One region of the Duganella violaceipulchra genome, then DNA from elsewhere that is predicted to be linked to it. Evidence: predicted binding sites of a transcription regulator. Region 1 holds the regulator's gene; each other region holds the start of a gene.
The links. Region 1 encodes sigma-54, which starts transcription at its own class of promoters, with help from an activator protein. Its sites were predicted from a motif close to TGGCANGNAANCTGCTTT; they were not measured.

Region 1 (3,583 bases):
CCCAGGTAGCAGCCCAGCTGGCCCGGCGCGCGCGCCAGGAAATAGCTGCCGCCCACGTCCGGGAACAGGCCGATGTTCACTTCCGGCATGGCCATCCTGGTGCGCTCGGTGACGATGCGCACGCGGCAGTCCGGACCGCCCTGCGCCACGCCCATGCCGCCGCCCATGACCACGCCGTCCATCAGCGCGACGTAGGGCTTGGGATAAAAATGGATCAGGTGATTGAGCGCGTATTCCTCGGTGAAGAAATCCTCCACCAGCGCGCTGCCGCCCTGCGGCGTGGCGCGGCCGGCGTCGTAGAAGAAGCGGATGTCGCCGCCGGCGCAGAAGGCCTTTTCGCTGCTGCTGCGGATGACGACGGCGGCCACGCCGCTGTCGTCGCGCCAGGCCAGCAGCGCCTGCGTGATATCGCGCACCATCGCCAGCGATAAAGAGTTCAAGGCCTTGGGGCGGTCCAGGGTGATGAAGCCGGTTCCGTTGCTGACGCTGGTGTGGACGTATACGCTCATGGAGTCTCTAGGGTCGTGGTGAAAACCCTATTTTACTGCGGGCGCAAAAAAGGGCGCCTCTGCGCCCTTAGTTGGATGGTGCCGGGGCCGTTGTTATAGGGCGGCGGCAGCGGGTTCGTAGCTATCCGGGAGATGCTTGATCGCATCGTGGCCGTGCTCTTGGACCTTGGCTTTGTACTTCATGACCTGCCGATCCAGCTTGTCGATCAAGGTATCGATGGCGGCGTACAGGTCCTGCGACAGGCTTTCCACGTAGACGGTCTTGCCCGACATGCGCAGGTTGATTTCAGCCTTCTGGCGTTTCTCTTTCTCTTTGAGGTTATCTACAGTCAGGATGACAGCAATATCAATCACTTGATCAAAGTGGCGGGTGACGCGTTCCAGCTTGTTCTGCACGTATTCACGGATGGCCGAGGTCACTTCGAGATGATGTCCACTGATGGTGAGATTCATACACACTCCTAAAGATAATGTCGCTTCTTACGGTTAGTGCGGAGCCCATTACCGCCGGGCGCGCAGGAACCAAATAACTACAAAGATTTACGGAGACTGACTGGCGGGATCTTCAACGCTTCGCGATATTTGGCAACAGTGCGTCGCGCAATCACCATGCCTTGTTCTCCCAGCATGTCCGCAATCTTACTGTCGGATAAAGGATTTTTAGGGTCTTCTGCTCCTGTCAATTGCACGATGAGTGCGCGTATCGCCGTCGAACTTGCTTCCCCCCCCGCTTCGGTGGCGACATGGCTACCAAAGAAATATTTCAACTCAAACATGCCATGCGGGGTCAGCATATATTTTTGAGTTGTTACACGAGAAATAGTGCTCTCGTGTAGACCCAGTGTATCAGCAATTTCGCGAAGCACAAGGGGGCGCATGGCAACGGCGCCATGGGAGAAAAAGTTCTTTTGTCGTTCTACTATCGCTTGTGCGACGCGCAAAATCGTGTCGAAACGCTGGCGCATATTCTTGATCAGCCACTTCGCTTCCTGCAGCTGCGCGCCCATCGCGCCCTCGCCTTTTCCCTGCTTGAGCAGGTTGGCGTACATGGCGTTCACGCGCAGGCGCGGCATGACGTCGTTGTTCAGGCTCACTTGCCAGCCGTTGCGCGCTTTTTTGACGATCACGTCCGGCACCACGTAGTCCGACACGTCCGACGCGAACGCCGACCCCGGATGCGGATTGCACTGGCGGATGACGGTTTGTGCTTCGCGCAAATCTTCGTCGTCGCACAGCAGCGCCTTCTTCAGTTTGTTGAAATCGCGCTGGGCAAACCAGGTCAAATGATTTTCAACAATCGTCAGCGCCATGCGCCGCGTGACCATCGGGATGGCCGGCAGGCGCTTGATCTGCAACGCCAGGCATTCGGACGCGTTGCGCGCGCCCACGCCCATCGGGTCGAAGCTTTGCAGCATCGACAGGGCGGTCTGCAATTCGTCGAGCTCCAGTTCCAGCTCTTCCGGCAGGCGGGCCAGGATCTCTTCCAGCGATTCCTCGAGGTAGCCGTTTTCGTCCAGCGCGTCGATGATCAGCTCGACCAGCGCGCGGTCGCGCATCTCCAGCACCGTCACCCGCATCTGCTCCATCAGATGTTCGCGCAGGGTGCAGTGGCTGGCCTCCAGTTGCGGACGCGAGTCCTCGTCGTCGGGCGCCTTGCTGCGGCCGGCGTCGCTCCAGTCGACGTCGGCGTCGCTGCTGGTGCTTTCGGTGTCGGCGGCCGGGCCGTCGTAGTTGTCGGCGTCGGCGGCCGGCGCCTCCTGGGCGTTGGGCGGGCCTTCGGGCGGCGCGTCGCCGACCGGGGCTTGCTGGCTGATGGCGCCGTCCGACAGCAGCCGCAGCGAGCGGTCCAGCGGGTCGTCGAGGCGCTCCAGCAGCGGATTATCGGTCAGCAGCTGTTCCAGTTCCTGGTGCAGCTCCAGCGTCGACAGTTGCAGCAGCCGGATCGACTGCTGCAACTGAGGTGTCAGCGCGAGGTGCTGCGACGTGCGCAGTTGCAAAGACTGTTTCATGGGTTTTACATACGGAAGTGTTCACCCAGATACACGCGACGCACCGATTCGTTGGCGATGATGTCGTCTGGCCGGCCTGAAGCCAATACCGTGCCCTGGTTGATGATATATGCGCGGTCGCAGATGCCCAGCGTTTCGCGCACATTGTGATCGGTAATGAGGACGCCGATGCCGCGTTCCTTGAGAAAGCGCACGATGCGCTGGATCTCAATCACGGCGATCGGGTCGACCCCGGCGAATGGTTCGTCGAGCAGCACGAAGCGCGGGTTGGTCGCCAGTGCGCGCGCGATCTCCACGCGGCGGCGCTCGCCGCCCGAGAGCGACAGCGCCTGGTTTTCGCGCAGCTTTTCGATTTGCAAATCGGCCAGCAGGGTATTGAGCCGTTCATCAATGGCAGCCTTGGATAAAGGCTTGCCGTCCACCTTCTGGATTTCGAGGACGGCGCGGATATTTTCTTCCACCGTCAGCTTGCGGAACACCGACGCTTCCTGCGGCAGGTAGGACAAGCCGAGCGAGGCGCGGCGGTGGATAGGCAGCGAGGAGATATCGGTGCCGCTGATATCGATGCTGCCGGCGTCCGACGGCACCAGGCCGACGATCATGTAGAACGAGGTGGTCTTGCCGGCGCCGTTGGGGCCGAGCAGGCCCACCACTTCGCCGCATTCGACTTGCAGGGACACGTCATGCACGACCTGGCGCTTGCCGTAGGTCTTTTGCAGGCCGCGCACGATCAGGGTGCTACCGCAGGATGGTTCCATGCTTACTTCTCCGTGGCCGGCGGCGTCGACGCGGCCGGTGCAGAGGCCGCCGGCGCGGCCGGACGGATGGTCGGCTGGATCACCATGGTGCCGCGGCCGGCGCCCGGCTTGCTGACGCCGGAGACGTTGTTCTTGACGTCGAAATGTTCGGTGCGGCTGTCGTAGGAGATGAACTCGCTGTTGACTTCGCTGGTCATGCGCGGGCCTTCCAGCTGGCGCACCCTGGCTTTCGAGAACAGCTTGACCAGGTCGGTCTTGTCGCTGTATTCGATGCGTTCGGCTTCGCCCTCGATCCACTGGTCGCCGG
Region 2 (3,583 bases), on a different contig from region 1:
CCGGTGCGCCAGCGATATCTCGCCCGGCCTCGGCACGCTGCCGCCGCCGACCAGCGCCACGCCGGACGAGGTATGGTGTGGCGAGCGGAACGGTCGGCGCTTCCATTGCTCGATGCGGAAGGCGCCCGTCAGCGATTGCACGGCGGCCGCCTCCAATGCTTCCTCGTCCGTCATTGCCGGCAGCAGGCCGGGGAAGCGCGCCGCCAGCATGGTCTTGCCGGCGCCCGGCGGGCCGACCAGCAACACCGAATGATTGCCCGCCGCCGCCACCTCCAGCGCCCGCTTGGCGAATAGCTGTCCCTTGACGTCGGCAAAGTCGGGGTACGCCAGCTGTTCCACCAGCGGCGCCGAGTCGTGGCGCGACAGCATGGACTCGACCGACCTGGCCGCGAAATGGCTGCACACTTGCAGCAACGATTGCGCCGGGTAGATGGCGGCGTTGCCGACCAGCGCCGCCTCGTCGGCATTGGCCAGCGGCAGGATGAAGGCCAGCGTGCCGCCGTCGCGCCGCGTGGCCAGCGACATGGCCAGCGCGCCGCGGATCGGCCGCAACTCGCCGGACAGCGACAGCTCGCCGGCGAACTCGTATTGATGCAGGCGGGTGGAGGGGATTTGTTTGGACGCGGCCAGGATGCCCAGCGCGATCGGCAAATCGAAGCGACCGGACTCCTTGGGCAGATCGGCCGGCGCCAGGTTGACGGTGATGCGTTGCGCGGGGAATTCGAAGCCGCCGTTCTGGATGGCGGCGCGGACGCGGTCCTTGGCTTCCTTGACCTCGGTGTCGGCGAGGCCGACGATGGTGAAGGCCGGCAAGCCATTGGCCAGATGCACTTCGACGCTGACCTCCTGCGCCTCCATGCCCGCCAGGGCGCGGCTTTTGAGTACGGCTAGGCTCATGGGTTAGCGGACGACCAGTGGGGATACCAGTCGCCAGCGTAGCCCAGGCCCGCTGTGGTGCTTTGCGCTAGCCCAAACGGGCGCGGCGCGGACCTGCTTTATTGGCCGGCTTTGGCTTCCAGCTCCGCCAGGCGCGCTTCCAGCGCTTCCAGCTTGGCGCGGGTCTTGGCCAGAACTTGTGCCTGGACGTCAAATTCCTCGCGCGTCACCAAGTCCAGCTTGGCAAAACCCTGGGTCATCATAGCCTTCACGTTCTTCTCGATGTCCTTTGCTGGTGAGTTTTCGATGGCCTGATTGATCTTTCCCTGCAGGTCGTTAAAAAAAGTGTTCATATCCATAATATTCCTTGATCTCGCCAGCAATGCACTGCACCATTGCAGTGCACTCCAGCCTTAATGTGGTGCGAAATTCGGCAAAATCACCGCCACACCCATCCCATTCTCACATTTTTTCCAATGCGGTCCCGTTGCCCTGGTTGATACAGCAGCTATCAGCTCGACAACATTAGCTGGCACACATTCTGCTACAGAAGCTATGAACGCATACCCCGCTTCGCTACATATAGGATTTTAAACCGCAACTGCTAAATAAGTTCAACTACACAAGGAAAACAACTATGAAAAGCTTGAGCAAGAACTTCACACTGATCGCAGCGTTGACTTTAGCATTCGCCTCCATGAGCGCCGGCATGGCGCGCGCCGAAGACGCGGCACCCGCGGCCGAAGCGAAACCGGACAATGAAGTCAGCTTCAACGCTGCCGTTGTCAGCGACTACCGTTACCGCGGCGTATCGCAAACCCGTCTGAAACCTGCACTGCAGGGCGGCGCAGACTACACCAACAACCCGACCGGCCTCTACGCAGGCACCTGGCTGTCCACCATCAAGTGGATCAAGGACACCCCGGGCGGCGACGGCGATGTCGAATGGGATCTGTACGCGGGCAAACGCGGCGAGATCGTCAAGGATGTGACCTATGACGTCGGCGGCCTGTACTACTTCTATCCATCGAACGGCCTGCACCCTAGCGCCAACACCTTCGAATTGTACGGCCAGATCGGCTATGGCCCGGTCACGCTGAAATACTCGCAATCGACCACCAACCTGTTCGGCTTTGCCGACAGCAAGAACAGCGGCTACGTCGATGCGTCCGGCAACTTCGACCTGGTCGACGGCTATGTGCTGAACGTGCACGCCGGCCACCAGAACGTCAAGCACAACGGCGCCTCCAGCTACACCGACTACAAGCTGGGCGTGACCAAAGATTTCGGCGTAGTGACGGTGGCATTGGCGGCGGTCTATGCCGACACGAAAGCCTACGTCGGACCGGACGGGAAGAACCTGGCCAAAACCGGGGCTGTCCTGACCATTTCCAAAACCTTCTAAGCGAGGCCAGCATGAAAATGATTACCGCCATTATCAAGCCGTTCAAGCTCGACGAGGTCCGCGAGGCCCTGTCGGCGATCAACGTGCAAGGCATCACCGTGACCGAGGTCAAAGGCTTCGGTCGCCAGAAAGGCCACACCGAGCTGTACCGCGGTGCGGAATACGTGGTGGACTTCCTGCCCAAGACCAAGATCGAAGCGGCGGTGGACGATTCCATCGTCGAGCAGGCGATCGAAGCGATCGAAGGCGCTGCCCGCACCGGCAAAATCGGCGACGGCAAAATCTTCGTGTACAACCTGGAACAAGTCATACGCATTCGTACCGGCGAAACCGGCAACGAAGCTCTTTAAGGGGAAGCTTGATGAAAAAAACTATAACAACGTTGCTCGCTGGGGTATCCATGCTGTTCGCGCTGTCCGCGCCGGTGCATGCCGAGGATGCCAAACCGGCCGCTTCGGCCCCGGTCGCCTCCGCCGCCGCACCGGCCGCGTCGGCGCCTGAAGCGGCCCCGGTCGCCGCCGCGCCAGCCGCCGCGCCAGTCGCTGCGCCAGCCGCCGCCGCGCCGGCCGAAGCTGCCCCGGCCGCCCCGGCCGCAGCCCCCGTGCCGAACAAGGGCGACACCGCCTGGATGATGGTGTCGACCATCCTGGTCATCATGATGTCGATTCCCGGCCTGGCGCTGTTCTACGGCGGCCTGGTCCGTTCCAAGAACATGCTGTCCATCCTGCTGCAAGTGTTCACCATCTTCGCGCTGATCATCGTGCTGTGGTGCGTGTACGGCTACTCGCTGGCCTTCACCGAAGGCAACGCCTTCGTCGGCAAGTTCGACCGCCTGTTCCTGAACGGTATCTGGGATCCGGCCAAGGCCACCTTCGCCACCGCCGCCACCTTCAGCAAAGGCGTGGTCATTCCGGAGTTCGTGTACGTGGTGTTCCAGGCGACCTTCGCCGCCATCACCTGCGGCCTGATCGTCGGTTCCTTCGCCGAACGCGCCAAGTTCACCGCGGTGCTGGCCTTCGTCGTGCTGTGGTTCACCTTCGCTTACCTGCCAGTGGCCCACATGGTCTGGTTCTGGACCGGTCCTGACGCGATCAAGGATGCCGCGACGCTGGCGACCGAAACCGCCAAAGCCGGCTTCCTGTGGCAAAAAGGCGCGCTGGACTTCGCCGGCGGCACCGTGGTGCACATCAACGCCGCAGTTGCCGGCCTGGTGGGTGCTTACATGATGGGCAAACGCGTCGGCTACGGCCGCGAATCGATGGCGCCGCACTCGCTGACCATGACCATGATCGGCGCATCGCT
Region 3 (3,583 bases), on a different contig from region 1:
ATAGACGGCGCGCAAACTGGTCAACGCCGCCCGCGCGCTCAGGCCATGATTCCATGCGGTCTCTAACGAGAGCTCCATCCCTTGGCGCAACGTGCTGCTGGCGTTGCGATAGCTGGTGCGGCCGCCGACGCTGCTGTCGACCACCAGTTCGTCGCGGGTGCGGACCTGGAAGACAGCGGCGTTGATGCGCGTGACATCGCCCAGCCGCGCCTTGATGCCGGTTTCAAGATGGGTGCTCTGCGCGGCCTGCAAACGGAAGTTGAAGCCGCCGCCGGTGCCGGAGTAAAACAGCTCATTGAGCGTCGGTGTTTCGAAGCCGCGCGCTGCGCTGGCGTACACGTTCAACGCCGGCGAAAGGCGGTACAGCAGTCCGAGCACCGGCGTGGTGTGGCTGTATTCGAGGCTGCCGCTGTCGTTGCCGTTGTTGAGGAAGTGGTCCTCCACCGAGAACTTCACGCTGCTGTGGCGCAGGCCTGCGCTCACCATCCATGCGCCTGACTGCCACTCCGTCTGCACATACGGATCGAGGCTGGTGACCTTGTCGTCCTCGTCGCGGCGCAATGCGCCCTTCACGCCGAATTGCGTGCCGATGAAGTTTTCGTAGCCCCGGCGAGCGTCGCTGGAGCGGCCGTACTCCAGGCCGACGGTGGTACTGAGCTTGCCTCCAGCGAGTTCGCCCACGTGCAGCCAGTTCAGGTCCGTGCCGTGAAAGTCACGGTCGAAATCGACCACGCCACCGGAGTGCGTGGCCGGCGCCTGGAAGGCCTTGGAAAACGCCTGGTACTGGATTACGCCGCGATTGCCTCCGTAAGCGGTCACGCGCAAGCGGTCCTCGCCGAAGCGCTGCTCCCAGCTGGCGCCGATCTGCTGGTGGTCGATGCTCTTGCGGGTGTTGTAGCGGTCGGCCAGTGTGCGTTTCGGGTTTTGGGTATCGGTGGCGTCGATCTCGCCGGCGCGCGGGTCGCGCTGGTAGGTGGCCCAGGCAGCGCCCAGCGCATCCTGGGTGTCGTCCTGGCGCAGCGCGTTGGCGACGATGGTCAGGTTGGCGCCGGCCATCGGCGCCAGCGTCAGCTTGACGAAAGCCTGGTCGCGGGTGGCGGCGCTGTGGGCACGGTAGCCATCGGTTTCGAAACGCGAAGCATCCAGCACATAGCCGATGCCTGCCTGCTTGCCCTGCACATTCAGGTCGACCTTGCGGCTGCCGTAGCTGCCGGCGGTCAGCGTGGTCTCCACCGATGGCGGGCCTTCGCCGTCGCGCGTGAACATCTGGATCACGCCGCCGGAGTGATTGCCGTAGAGGGCGGAAAAGGGACCGCGCAGCACTTCGATGCGTTCGGCCATGTCGAGGTTGAAGGTGGCGGCCTGGCCTTGGCCGTCCGGCATGCTCGCCGGGATACCGTCTGCAACCAAGTGCACACCGCGCACGCCGAAGGCCGAACGGGCGCCGAATCCGCGTGAGGAGATCTGCAGGTCCTGTGCGTAGTTCTGGCGGTTTTGCGCCACCAGACCAGGAACGGCGGCCAGCGCCTCGCTGGCGTTGACGCGCGCCTGGCTGTCGCGGATGCGTTCCGCATCGATGACGTCGATGGCGGCCGGCATGTCGAACACAGTGTGTCCGACGCGGGTGGCGCTGACCACCACCACGTCCGCCGGCGGTGCGGCATCGTCGGCCGCCATGGCGCCGCCGCTCAGGGCAAACAGCGCCGCCACCGCGTTCAATGGGAAAAAGGCTTGCTTCATATTGTCTCCGTTTTGGTCTGGGTTGTACCGGACCAGTAAGCAATATACCTGCCATCCCGATCTTGCGGTGGCACGCCGATTGCAACGGTGATGGCATTTTCCTGAAAGGCGATATCCATGAACAGCTCTCGCATCCTGTCTTCCCTGGTCTTTTTGCTGTGCGGCCCGGCGATGGCCGCTCCCTTTGCCTATGTGCCAAACGAGAAGTCGGGCAGCATCAGCGTGATCGACACGTCCAGCGACGCCGTTGTGCGCGAAATCGCCGCCGGCAAACGGCCGCGGGGCATCGCTGCCGATCCAGGCGGTGTGCGGTTGTTCGTGACCGACGCCGCCAGCAACGCACTGCTGGTCATCGATACCGCCAGCGGCGCCACGGTGCGCCGCATCGCGTTGGGCAAGTCGCCCGAAGGCGTGAACGTATCGGCGGACGGCCGGTATGTGGCGGTGGCGGTCGAGGAGAGCAACAGCGTGACCTTGATCGACGCCGGCTCCGGGCAGGTGCTGGCGGATATCGCCGTGAAAGGCAAGAACCCCGAGCACGCGGTCTTTAGCCCGGACGGCCGCTGGCTGCTGGTCAGCGCGGAGGAGGCCGAGCAGGTCGACGTGATCGACGTCGCCGCGCGGCGCCAGGTCGGCGCGGTGGCCGTGGGACTGCGACCGCGCGGCATGGGATTCAGTCCCGATGGCGCCCGCGCCTACGTCGCTTGCGAATTGGCAGGCGCGGTGTACGTGGTCGACATGGCGACGCTGGCGACGACGGCGCGCATACCGGCCGGGAAGAACGCCAACGGCATCGCAGTGCATCCCAGTGGCCGGCAGGTTTATGTGTCGAACGGCGTTGACGCCAATGTGATGGTGATCGATACCGCCACCAACGCCGTCAGCGCCACCATTGCAGTTGGCAAGCGCCCCTGGAACATGGCCTTGACGCCGGATGGCGCCAAGCTTTACGTGGCAAACGGCCGTTCGAATAGCGTGTCCGTGATCGATACCGCTGCTGCGGCGAAGCGGGCCGATGTCGCGGTCGGTGAATTGCCATGGGGCGTGGTGATCCGCTGAAGAGCTGCTCCATAGTCAAACACCTGTTCCAAACCTGAACAGGTGTCACTGTCCAGGCACCGCTTCCCCGTGCCGTCCGCCCCTGTATTCCATGCGACGCACCGGCAAAAACGCAGCTGGCACGGTGCTTGCGAAAAGGAGAGGGCGCACTACCCACCGCCGCGTTACGCGGCCTCATAAAATCACAGCAGAAAGAGGACGACATGAATCTCGCAGACATCAGCAAATTGGGCGTTGCCAATCCATTCAAGCAACGCTACGACAACTACATCGGCGGCAAATTCGTCGCCCCGGTCAAGGGCGAATACTTCGGCAACATCACGCCGATCACCGGCCAGGTATTCTGCGAAGTGGCCCGCTCCACCGCGGAGGACGTCGAGCTGGCGCTGGACGCCGCCCACGCAGCCAAGGATGCATGGGGCAAGACCTCGCAAACCGAGCGGGCCAACATCCTGAACAAGATCGCCGACCGGATGGAGGCCAACCTGGCGCTGATCGCCACCGCCGAAACCATCGACAACGGCAAGCCTATCCGCGAAACCACCGCCGCCGACATCCCGCTGGCGATCGACCACTTCCGCTATTTCGCCGGTTGCATCCGCGCGCAGGAAGGCTCGGTCGCGCAGATCGACTCCGAAACCTACGCCTATCACTTCCATGAGCCGCTGGGCGTGGTCGGCCAGATCATCCCATGGAACTTCCCTATCCTGATGGCGGTGTGGAAGCTGGCGCCGGCGCTGGCCGCCGGCAACTGCGTGGTGCTCAAGCCCGCAGAGCAGACGCC
Region 4 (3,583 bases), on a different contig from region 1:
AGTCGCCATGGTGAACGACGTTTCGCGCATGATGGCGGCCAAGCAGGTGGACCCTACGACGCCCGACGTCGCCGGGCAGATCGATGTGAGCGCCAAGAACATCGCCGGCCTGGTCATCGGCAAACTGGTGAACGAGGGCTTTGCCGTGATGGAGAAGGGCGAACTGCGTTCGACCATCGAGATCAAGGGCGGCAAGCTGACCTTCAACGGCAAGGTGGTGGCGCTGCCAGGTATGCCGGATGGTGATCTGGTGCAGGTCTATCAACGCAGGCAGCTGCAGCCTGCCGCTACTCCGGCAGCGGCCCCTGTCCAGCAGTAAGGCTTAAGCGCGCAGCATGTCGCCCGCGATCCAGTCCAGCACTGGCGGGCGATGCGGCTGCCAGCCCAGTTGCGTGCGCGCCCGTTGGCCGCGCACGCGGCTGTTGGAGCCCAGGCCATACGAGGCCATTTCGTAGCCCCATTCTTCCTTGGCCAGCTCCAGCTGCCAGTCCTGCGGCGCGCCCAGGTGCAGCGCGCGGGCGATTGCAGTGCTCATGTCGCGGAACGAAGCCTCGCCGCTTTCGACGAAGTAGAACGCGCCCGCTTCGGTCTTCTCTAACGCCAGCAGATACAGGTCGACCACGTCGTCGATGTGGACGTTGGACCAGATATTCAGACCGCGTCCCACATGGCGCACGATGCCGCTCTTGCGGGCCTGCTTGAGCAGGCGTGGCAGCTGCACGCTGTCGCGCGGCAGCGCGCCGTGACCGTAGATCAGCGTATTGCACAGCACCGCCGAGCGCACGCCCTTGCCGGCGGCGGCCAGCACCAGGTCGTCGATGGCGACGCGGGCGGCCTTGTCGGCGGTGGGGGCGGGGAGTTGGTCTTCGAAGTAGATGCGTTCCGTGCCTTCGCCGCCGGAGGCGTCGCCGACGATGCTGGAACCGCTGGTGTGCAGGAATACCTTGCCGGAGCCGGCCAGCGCGTCGATAAAGGCGACGACGGCGGCGCGGTTGTCGCTGCTGGCGGCGTTGATGACGGCGTCGGCCGCCTGCGCCTGGGCGATCAGCAGATCGCGGTCGTTCAAGGTGCCGACCACGCCGGTCACGCCGATTTTGGCCAGCTCCTCCAGCTGTTCCGGCTTGCGCACCAGACCTGTTACCTGATGGCCTGCGCGGACCAGGCCCGCCGCGATCGAACCGCCGATGAAGCCTGCTGCGCCGGTGACGAATACTTTCATACTTTGCTCACTCAATTAGTTCGAGAAGCACACAGTATGAGGATGAACGCCGCGCGCAAACAGCCCGCGCGACGCAAAGCACTCTTGATTCTTGGTCAAATATTAAGCTTGAACCTTGCGCTGCTTGCGCTTGGCGACCACGCCCAGCAGGGCCAGTCCATCCAGCAGCATGGCGTAGGTGTCCGCATCCGGCACTGGCGCGGCGGCCACGGCGAAGGACAGGTTGTCGGCGTAGCCGTCGTTGTAGGAGCCGGCTTCGCGGGCCATGCTCAGCGTGATGCTAACGGTGGACGCACCGACCGGGATGTAGCCTTGCTTGTCGCGCAGCAGCAAACCGGTCTGGTTGCCACGCTCGCTACTGGAGCCGGTTGCACCATCGCGGTGCAGAAGACGCGCTTTGGTGCGAAAAATGTCCTTACGGCGGATATAGCGCGTGATTCAGCTGGCATGACGCTTGCATTACGTCAGGCATGCCCGATACCACCGCATCCAGAGAACTCGCCGCTAGCCACAGTGCATGGCGGGCCAGCCTCGCCCTCGGCTTTGCCGACGACGGCGGCACCACGCGGCTGTTCGACAATCGCCACTACGGCCCGCTGCGCGTGCAGAAGGCGCTGTACCCGGAAGACGCCAGGGTGTGCCACGCCATCGTGGTCCATCCACCGGGCGGCGTGGTGGGAGGTGACCAGTTATCGATCGAAGTGGGCGTCGGCGCGCAGGCGCATGCCTTCCTCACCACGCCAGGCGCCGCCAAGTGGTACAAGGCCAATGGCAAGGTGTCGCGCCAGAGCGTGCGCCTGAGCGTGGGCGCGGGCGCCGCACTCGAATGGCTGCCACAAGAAACCATCTTTTTTGATACCGCTAACGTGGTGCTGGAGCAGCACGTCGACCTGGCCGCCGGCGCCACCTACATCGGCTGCGAGATCCTGTGCATGGGCCGGCGCGGCTCCGGCGAAACCTTCAACACCGGCACCGTCACCCAGCGCAGCAGCATCCGCCGCGACGGTCGGCTGATCTGGTGGGAGCAGGGCGCGATGCTGGGCGGTCGGCTCGACAGTCCGCTGGCGCTGAACGGCAAGACCGTCTGCGCCACGCTGATCGCCGCCGGCAAGCCGCTCAACGCCGCCGTGCTGTCCGAGATCCGCGCTGACATTTCTGGCGATGGCGAGCACGTATTCGGCGTCACCCAAACCAAGGGCGTGCTGGTCGCGCGCCACCTGGGCGACGACAGCGAAACCGCGCGCCGCCTGATGCTCACCGTCTGGCGCCGCTTGCGCCCGTACCTGCTGGACCGCGCGGCCGTTACGCCGCGCATCTGGCAAACCTGAAGGTAAACCTGAGAAACACCATGGACCTGACACCAAGAGAAAAAGACAAGCTGCTGATTTTCACCGCCGGCATCGTGGCGGAACGCCGCCTCGCGCGCGGCCTGAAGCTGAACTATCCGGAAGCGGTGGCGCTGATCACCTGCGCCATCATGGAAGGTGCGCGCGACGGCAAGACCGTGGCGCAGCTGATGTCCGATGGTACCCGCATTCTGACCCGCGCGGACGTGATGGAAGGCATACCCGAAATGATCCCCGACATCCAGGTCGAAGCCACGTTCCCAGACGGGAGCAAGCTGGTGACCGTCCACAACCCCATCCCCTAAAGGAGGTCATCATGATCCCAGGCGAATACATACTCGAAGAGGGCGAGATCGGCCTCAATGAAGGCCGCGCCACCGCGACCGTGGTGGTGACCAACCAGGGCGACCGGCCGGTGCAGGTTGGCTCACATTTCCATTTTTTTGAAGTCAACACGGTGCTCAAGTTCGAGCGCTGGCAGGCCTACGGCATGCGCCTGAATATCGCCGCCGGCACCGCCGTGCGCTTCGAACCGGGCCAGCAGCGCACGGTGGAACTGGTGAAGCTGGGCGGCGATCAAAAGGTCTACGGCTTCAATGGCAAAGTCATGGGCAAGCTCGATCCCAATCCACCGAAGGGCTGACATGGCTACAATCTCGCGCCGCGCCTACTCGGAAATGTTCGGCCCCACCAAGGGGGACCGCATCCGCCTGGCTGACACCGAACTGTTTATCGAAATCGAACACGATTACGCCACCTACGGCGAAGAAGTCAAATTTGGCGGCGGCAAAGTGATCCGCGACGGCATGGGCCAGTCGCAGCGCGTGGCCGCCGAGGTGATGGACACGGTGATCACCAACGCGGTGATCGTCGACCACTGGGGCATCGTCAAGGCCGACATCGGCCTGAAAAGCGGCATGATCGCCGCCATCGGCAAGGCCGGTAATCCGGACATCCAGCCGAATGTGACGATGGCCATCGGCGGCGCCACCGAGATCATCGCCGGCGAAGGCATGAT

Region 2: the regulator sigma-54 is predicted to act here: its motif matches at 1,407-1,424, upstream of KVP70_RS25165 (TorF family putative porin).
Region 3: the regulator sigma-54 is predicted to act here: its motif matches at 1,809-1,826, upstream of KVP70_RS32200 (beta-propeller fold lactonase family protein).
Region 4: the regulator sigma-54 is predicted to act here: its motif matches at 1,663-1,680, upstream of KVP70_RS16795 (urease accessory protein UreD).

What each region holds. Positions count from the first base shown of each region.
Region 1 is NZ_JAHTGR010000005.1:266,168-269,750, forward strand. It holds gene KVP70_RS12015 (enoyl-CoA hydratase/isomerase family protein) at 1-509, opposite strand, end outside; gene hpf (ribosome hibernation-promoting factor, HPF/YfiA family) at 603-962, opposite strand; gene KVP70_RS12025 (RNA polymerase factor sigma-54) at 1,040-2,518, opposite strand; gene lptB (LPS export ABC transporter ATP-binding protein) at 2,524-3,276, opposite strand; gene lptA (lipopolysaccharide transport periplasmic protein LptA) at 3,279-3,583, opposite strand, start outside.
Region 2 is NZ_JAHTGR010000015.1:143,787-147,369, reverse strand. It holds gene KVP70_RS25175 (YifB family Mg chelatase-like AAA ATPase) at 1-897, opposite strand, end outside; gene KVP70_RS25170 (accessory factor UbiK family protein) at 996-1,235, opposite strand; gene KVP70_RS25165 (TorF family putative porin) at 1,514-2,281, shown strand; gene KVP70_RS25160 (P-II family nitrogen regulator) at 2,293-2,631, shown strand; gene KVP70_RS25155 (ammonium transporter) at 2,643-3,583, shown strand, end outside.
Region 3 is NZ_JAHTGR010000038.1:9,883-13,465, reverse strand. It holds gene KVP70_RS32205 (TonB-dependent receptor family protein) at 1-1,740, opposite strand, end outside; gene KVP70_RS32200 (beta-propeller fold lactonase family protein) at 1,858-2,799, shown strand; gene adh (aldehyde dehydrogenase) at 3,003-3,583, shown strand, end outside.
Region 4 is NZ_JAHTGR010000008.1:208,061-211,643, reverse strand. It holds gene KVP70_RS16810 (DUF945 family protein) at 1-319, shown strand, start outside; gene KVP70_RS16805 (NAD-dependent epimerase/dehydratase family protein) at 323-1,219, opposite strand; gene KVP70_RS16800 (hypothetical protein) at 1,322-1,552, opposite strand; gene KVP70_RS16795 (urease accessory protein UreD) at 1,690-2,547, shown strand; gene KVP70_RS16790 (urease subunit gamma) at 2,568-2,870, shown strand; gene KVP70_RS16785 (urease subunit beta) at 2,882-3,208, shown strand; gene ureC (urease subunit alpha) at 3,210-3,583, shown strand, end outside.